Regions from separate parts of the Paenibacillus sp. J22P165 genome, predicted to be linked through region 3. Evidence: a T-box and tRNA genes for the amino acid it is inferred to sense, from the RefSeq annotation. Region 3 holds a T-box; the other regions hold tRNA genes.
The links. A T-box is a leader RNA that pairs with one kind of tRNA and senses whether it is charged. The one in region 3 lies ahead of argS (arginine--tRNA ligase), so its partner is inferred to be a tRNA-Arg.
Positions count from the first base shown of each region.

Region 1: it has a tRNA-Arg gene. The T-box ahead of argS (arginine--tRNA ligase) is inferred to sense a tRNA for this amino acid. The anticodon was not compared.
Region 2: it has a tRNA-Arg gene. The T-box ahead of argS (arginine--tRNA ligase) is inferred to sense a tRNA for this amino acid. The anticodon was not compared.

Region 1 covers NZ_JCAUAP010000006.1:123,156-125,430, reverse strand. The annotation lists gene AC58QM_RS15740 (hypothetical protein) at 91-1,002, opposite strand; tRNA gene AC58QM_RS15735 (tRNA-Arg) at 1,164-1,237, shown strand; gene AC58QM_RS15730 (methyl-accepting chemotaxis protein) at 1,438-2,275, shown strand, end outside.
Region 2 covers NZ_JCAUAP010000023.1:49,256-51,530, reverse strand. The annotation lists gene AC58QM_RS33785 (MFS transporter) at 1-843, opposite strand, end outside; tRNA gene AC58QM_RS33780 (tRNA-Arg) at 948-1,021, opposite strand; gene AC58QM_RS33775 (DUF1648 domain-containing protein) at 1,185-1,682, shown strand; gene tadA (tRNA adenosine(34) deaminase TadA) at 1,691-2,149, opposite strand.
Region 3 covers NZ_JCAUAP010000008.1:500,741-503,015, reverse strand. The annotation lists gene AC58QM_RS22335 (hypothetical protein) at 1-1,120, shown strand, start outside; T-box leader at 1,170-1,389, shown strand; gene argS (arginine--tRNA ligase) at 1,441-2,275, shown strand, end outside.

The DNA of each region.
Region 1 (2,275 bases), on a different contig from region 3:
AATGTACCATGACATATATTTTTCACGTTAAGCTCATTATAACCATTCTATTATACCATATAACATTTTCATTTCAAGCAAGCTTTGTTCTTAACTAGGATCAGGGCTAAATTGCTTAACAAACGCCGTTAACACATTGTGTGCCCGCTTCCATTGCAAGGTCATTGCATCCACGATGCCATAAGTTTCTAACAACTCTTCTCGATCAACGGTACCGAACAATTTGTCTTGCAAAATTGCATGCAGAGCTGAGGCCCATACGTCTACCGCACTTTCTTCTGCCCTTAGCAGCTCCGTATAAATCGAGGTGCCATATGCATAGGCAAGAAACTCCTGCCAAGTCTGCGTTGCGAAGTAAACAAAGTCAGGTTGGCTTATTTCACTAATGTCCCCGACTCTGCGAATCATATCACGAATTCGTAATGGAAAATCTTCCGCGGTTAGCGGTGTTTCATCAATTTCCACGAGAACCGTTTTACCATTCTTGGGGAACTCAATAAGCCCATGCTCCCCCATTTGTTTAAGCGTCTGAAGAGCCTTGAATTGTAAGTGCGGGTGCCGCGGTCTCTCGCAAAGCCAGTTTCTTACGAAATGACTCACTTCAGGTTGCTCGATAAAAGCAAGCTGCTCCAAGGCACTGACTTGCTCCTCTAGCGTTCCTTCTTGAAGCATAGTTTGAAGCTTGTTCACAAAAGCGCCATCATCTGATGCTGCTTTGTCGTGGATATATTGCCGCAATAAGTCGGATTCTGCCTCCGAAACTTCATCCTCTGTCTCTGATGTTGAAAACATCGTTTCCGGAAACATAGTGAGCAGCCAGTGCCGCAGGGCTTCCCATTGGTCAGACTTATTCGCATCAACATTGGGAAACTGCAGAAGAAAAGTAAGCATATCAAGTGCTTCTTTATATTGCTCGGACCTTAACAACTTGGTTAACTCGTCCTCATAGAACTGCTCTGTTTTAGGAAAAAGGATAACATTCTCTAAAGATGGGTCTGACATTAGGATCACCTCTGTTCGTGGTCTCGCTTGTGCCAGTTTACTCTATCATCCAAATGATTGCAAAAATATTTAAAAATGAAGTTGACTCGCATTATACGTTGTGATATATTAACTCTTGCTTCGCCAAACGGATCATGTCCAGGCGGTAAGAAGTGTCATAGGTCTCAGTAGCTCAGCTGGATAGAGCACACGCCTTCTAAGCGTGCGGTCGGGGGTTCGAATCCCTCCTGGGACGTCAATTTTAAACAAAAAGGCCGCGCAATTGCGCGGCCTTTTTGTTATAGACTTTAGAATCCCTAACATCGGCTGATTAGAATATGTTGTAATTCCGCCGCAAATTTTGTCGAATCCTCTCCTTTTTTAGGGTAAAATATTATTAGTACATGTTAACAACTCAGAATTAGCTAAGTTACTATACTTAGAGGAGTGAAACGAATGCAAGACACAACGAAACACCAATTAGAAATTTTATCTTCTATACAAAGCCATCTAGCTATGATTACGTTTGACACGAGCGGATATGTAACATGGGCAAATTCGCTCTTCACTTCTGCTATGGGATATACGGTGGAAGAAATTATCGGCTTCCATCATAGCAAGTTTTGTTTGCCTGAATTTGCTTCCAGTTCAGCCTATGATAATCTCTGGAAAGACCTACGTAGTGGTAAGGCCTTTCAAGATAAAATTATCCGGATTGCAAATGGTGGACGAAAACTTACATTAGAAGCAACTTACATGCCGGTCTATAACGAAGGCCGCGTGAATGCGATCATTAAGATCGCCACTGATGTTACGAGTCGTGAAACCGTCCTACAACAGAGTACTGCCGATTTGAAAGCTATGGTAGAGAAGATTACCGCCAGCACAGAGGAAGTATTAGAAGCTTCCAAAGTGATCGTTACGCATATGTCAGAGATGAGCAGAGAGTCTTCTACAGTTGAGAAGCAAGTGAAGACTATCCAGTCTGTAACCACGATTGTCAAAGAAATCGCTTCTCAGTCCCATCTATTGGGCCTGAATGCCGCACTTGAAGCTGCTCGTGCAGGCGAGCTTGGACGAGGGTTTGAGGTGGTTGCCAATGAAATTAGGAAAATGGCTAGTTCTAGCAAACAATCTGCCGAAGAAATATCCGATCAGTTAATTAATATATCGACATCGGTATCATCGATGATTCAAAGTATTGAGGATACTACAAAGCAAATTTCCGTCAACTCCAATTCGATTGAACAATTAAAGAAAGCATATGACCATATTGCTTCGACTACGGAACACT
Region 2 (2,275 bases), on a different contig from region 3:
CAGAAAGCCAACGACAACCATGCGCTTCTCTCCATAACGGATCGACCATCGTCGTCCTCCGAACAAGGAGGCTAGTGCAACGGGGACGTTAGCGAATAAGGATAGCAAGGAGAGCGAGAATTTGTCTGCTCCGAGCTGCATGGCATAGACTGGGGTGAAGCCGAAAACCGTAGCAAAAATCAATACCTGCGATAGAATAGCGAGCAAAGACACGAAAAGGAGCGTTCGATCTGTTGCCACGTCGCCTATTCCGCGCAGCGTAATTTTAGGCGCATCTTTCTCGACTTTTTCAATGAGAAAGAATGAGCCGATCATGCCAAGTAGGCCGAGCACTGCACCTAAGATAAATACCGATTCCCACCCCAGCTTGTCTGCTGCCCAGCCTGCACTTAGGATACCAAGCACCTGACCGAGTGAGTTGAAAAAGGAGATCGTGCCAATCGCCTTCGTTGATTCTTCATGCTTGTAATAGCTTGTGAATAGCACTGTAAAATCAACCCATGTCGCTGCGGCTGCTCCCGCGAGAGCGCGGAGGATTAAGATCCAAGTAAAATCGTGCGTGAACCACAGCCCTATTCCGGTAATGGCGGTGAAAAGAAGGCCGAAGGTAATGAACAGTCTTCTTTTATGAAAACGATCCGACATAATACCTACGGGTATGCGGAGCAGCATCTGCGAGATGCCATACATGCCTACAATCCAACCAGCTAACTGGTGGCTTCCCCCAAGGAACTCCACATAAGGCGCCATGATCGGAACGCTGGTGTACATTGACATCCAGAAGAGCATCGTAACGGCACAGAAGAGCGGGATCCGGTAGGATGAAATAGCGCGAGTTGTCATCGGAGTGAGGACTCCTTTCGATTATGAATCCAAAACAAAGAAGGGATTGCCAACCTAAGTTGAAATCCCTTTTTAAGTATGATTGCTTTGTGAGAAGAACGATACGCGCCCGATACGATTCGAACGTACGACCTACAGTTTAGGAAACTGTTGCTCTATCCTGCTGAGCTACGGGCGCATAGTATCGTCATTCTAACACGAGATGATTTCGGGGTGCAACCCATTTTAACCCATGTTCAAGCAGGAGGTTTCATTTAAGTAAGGAATGTACTGTAGTGAATAATGAATAGATATGTCATTTACTAGGATCCCTAATTAAAACAGCAGAAAGCAGGTGTTGTATGGAGCAACGTCCCGTGATTCAACTTGCCAGATCCAAAGCAGAAACAGTACTTGAAGGCATTTCTCTACTCATAATCGTAAGTATGATCGCATATGTCGCTTACGCGTGGCAGGATATGCCTGAGCGGATTCCGCTACATTTTAACGGAAAAGGCGAAGTTGATGGTTGGGGGAACAAAATAAGCTTAATTGTCTTACCCCTCATAGGCATAATCATCTACATTGGTTTGACCTTTCTTAGCAAGGTGCCGCACATATATAATTATCCAGCCCCAATTACACCTCAGAATGCCCTTGGTCAATACCAGAATGCGCGTTTATTTATGAACAGTTTAAAAGCGGTGATTGTGATTCTATTTGGTTTTATTGAATGGTCGGTTATCCAAAGTGCTAAGGCAGGCAACGCTGATCTCAACTGGTGGGCGTTTGGCTTCATTTTACTGCTACTGTTTGGCACGATCATCTTTTTCATCGTACGTTCGATACAATTAAAGTAAGGGAGGAATCAAGCTTTTCCCCGTAGTTTTCGAAAAAACTGCGTTAACATCGTTGAACATTCCTCTTGCAAAACGCCACTAACCACATCGACACGATGATTGAATCGGTCCTCCTGCAGTAAGTTCATCAACGTTCCAGCGCAGCCAGCCTTTGGATCCACTGTTCCATAAATCACTTGCGGTATTCGTGCTTGTACTATGGCACCTGCGCACATCGGACAAGGTTCCAGCGTCACATAAAGCTGGCAGTCGAGAAGGCGCCAGGCTTGCAGATGCTCGCTTGCCTGTTTAATGGCAATCATCTCTGCATGTGCGAGAGGATCTAGGGTTGTTTCGCGTAAATTATAGCCGCGGCCAATGATTTGACCTTGATGGACGACGACTGCGCCTATCGGTACTTCACGGATGGCTTCGGCTTTAAGCGCCTCACCAATCGCTTCTTGCATCCAGGGGATATGTTGATCCACAGGGGGACACCTCGCAATAATAGTTTATCCACATGTGCATAAAAATCCGAACAAATATTCGTTGTTAACAAGCTGTGGATAACAATGTGGATAACTTATAAACCTGTGGATATTCATTCCACTACA
Region 3 (2,275 bases):
TGTTATCTTCGCCATGAGCTCGCCAGAGGTGAGAGCCCAAATTCACAAAGTTTTTCAGTTCTTACCTGGATTCGCCACCGTTCAAGATTCAGAGAAACAGCTTGTTCACTATGTTCTGCAGACTCCGATAGAAGCGCCAACACTTGTGGGTAATATCCAAATACGCGGGATATCCATTGGTGATCAGTACACTAACGTCACGCTAGTCAGCGCAGGTACACCTTCTATGCGTTCATTCACGCTGAGTAATGGAGAAGGAACGTCCTATTTGATTAAATATGGCAGTATTTCAAGTGCTGGGAATGAATGGATTGGCTCTTATTATTATGAAGGGTCAATCAAAGTGACCGACAATATGCGTCTAACTCTCGATAGTCAACTTCCTAGTATTCCGATTCAACTAGCAAAGGTGGAAGAGGTTGATCGAATTAATGATCTTGGCGTAACAGACACCCATCACGAGGTAAGTCTAACAGCGTTATTACGAACCACAGATCAAAACAATACCAAGATCACGTTACTTCCACAAGCTCCAGTGGGAATGCAGATTCATGCGTACGGTTTATCGCAATATGACTACGTGGATAAACCCGAACTAACGACGAATAAGGGAGAAGCAGTTGCGTATTATCGCGATCCTAATTTTCCGAATCCAAATGAACTGAGTTTCGAGCGTGATGGCGCGTCATTGACAAGCTATCATTTGAAAATCCCAGCGGTACTAGCAACGCTACAATCTCCAAAGCCAGAATCATTCACGGTTCCGATTCCCGCTCAAGGTGTCATTGACGTCAATAAATCCATCATGATTAGTGGATATCCTGTAGATATTACTAAAGTTGAAAGAGTACCAAGTAATGCATCGGCTTCTGAATTTGGAGGACTTAAGATCTATCTGGATATGAAGTATAATGCGCAAGCGGCTTCATCGCTTTTGTCCTTCACGTTGGATTATTTGAAAATAAAGAACACAAGTGGCTCTAATTGGCGAGTAAACGATCAAACACGTGTAATGGAATATGTAGTCGTAGACTTTCCTGTGAAAGATACAACATTTACGTTCTACATCAAAGAAGCGCATGTAATTATTCGCGGACCGTGGGAATTTCAGCTGCAATAGCCCTTGACAATCGATGAGATCCCTTGTAAGATATTGAAAAATTCATAATGAAATATTGATGAATGGGACAGTAATTCCTAACAGACAGTCACAGCGAGCCGGGTCAGTGTAAGCCGGTACGGATGTTACGAATGAAACGGACCCAGGAAATGGTTTGCTGAACGTTAGTAGGCGAATCCGGTCAGACGACCGTTACGAAATTGAGGGGTTAAACCATAGGTTTAACACTTAGAGTGGTACCGCGGGAATCTTCAGCTCTCGTCTCTTTTATAGAGACGGGGGCTTTTTATATTTTCAAAAAAATAGATAGGAGTGACATCATGTTAAATTATAAACTGCATGTGGCTGAGAAAATATCATCGTTACTAGACAGCTTCGAACCACAAGAGCTTGCTGCACTGATGGAGTACCCAACGAATCACGATAAAGGGGATCTCTGTTTACCCTGTTTCCGTCTGAGTAAAGTGCTTGGCAAGTCACCGAAAGATATTGCGGAACACTTGCAGGCTACCCTGCAAGATGAGGAAATCGACCAGGTAGAAGCAGTTAATGGGTATTTGAATATTTTCCTAAAAAAGCAGCGTTGGGCTGAATCCTTGATTCAACAAATACATCATGCTGGTCATCAATATGGGTCCCAGAATGTGGGAGAGGGTAAGACGATCGTGATCGATTACTCCTCCCCGAACATCGCAAAACCGTTTCATGTTGGCCATTTAAGATCCACCGTAATCGGAAATGCGCTATATCACATCCACGCTTTTCTTGGATATAGATGTGTGGGGATCAATCATTTAGGTGATTGGGGGACGCAGTTCGGGAAATTGATCGTTGCCTACCAGCAATGGGGAAGTAAAGAGGCCGTGAATCAAGGGGCTATTGATGAGCTGCTCCATCTGTATGTGAAATTCCATGAGGAAGCGGAGAAGGATCCTACGTTAGAAGATCAGGCACGTGCTTGGTTTACGAAAATGGAGCATGGTGATCAGGAAGCACTTACGTTATGGCAGTGGTTTATTGACATCAGCATGGCAGAATTTCAGAAGATTTATAAGCTGCTAGGCGTTCAATTTGACGCTTATCAAGGTGAAAGCTTCTACAATGATAAGATGGAACCAGTCATTCAGGCGTTACAAGAAAAGCAGCTCTTGGAAG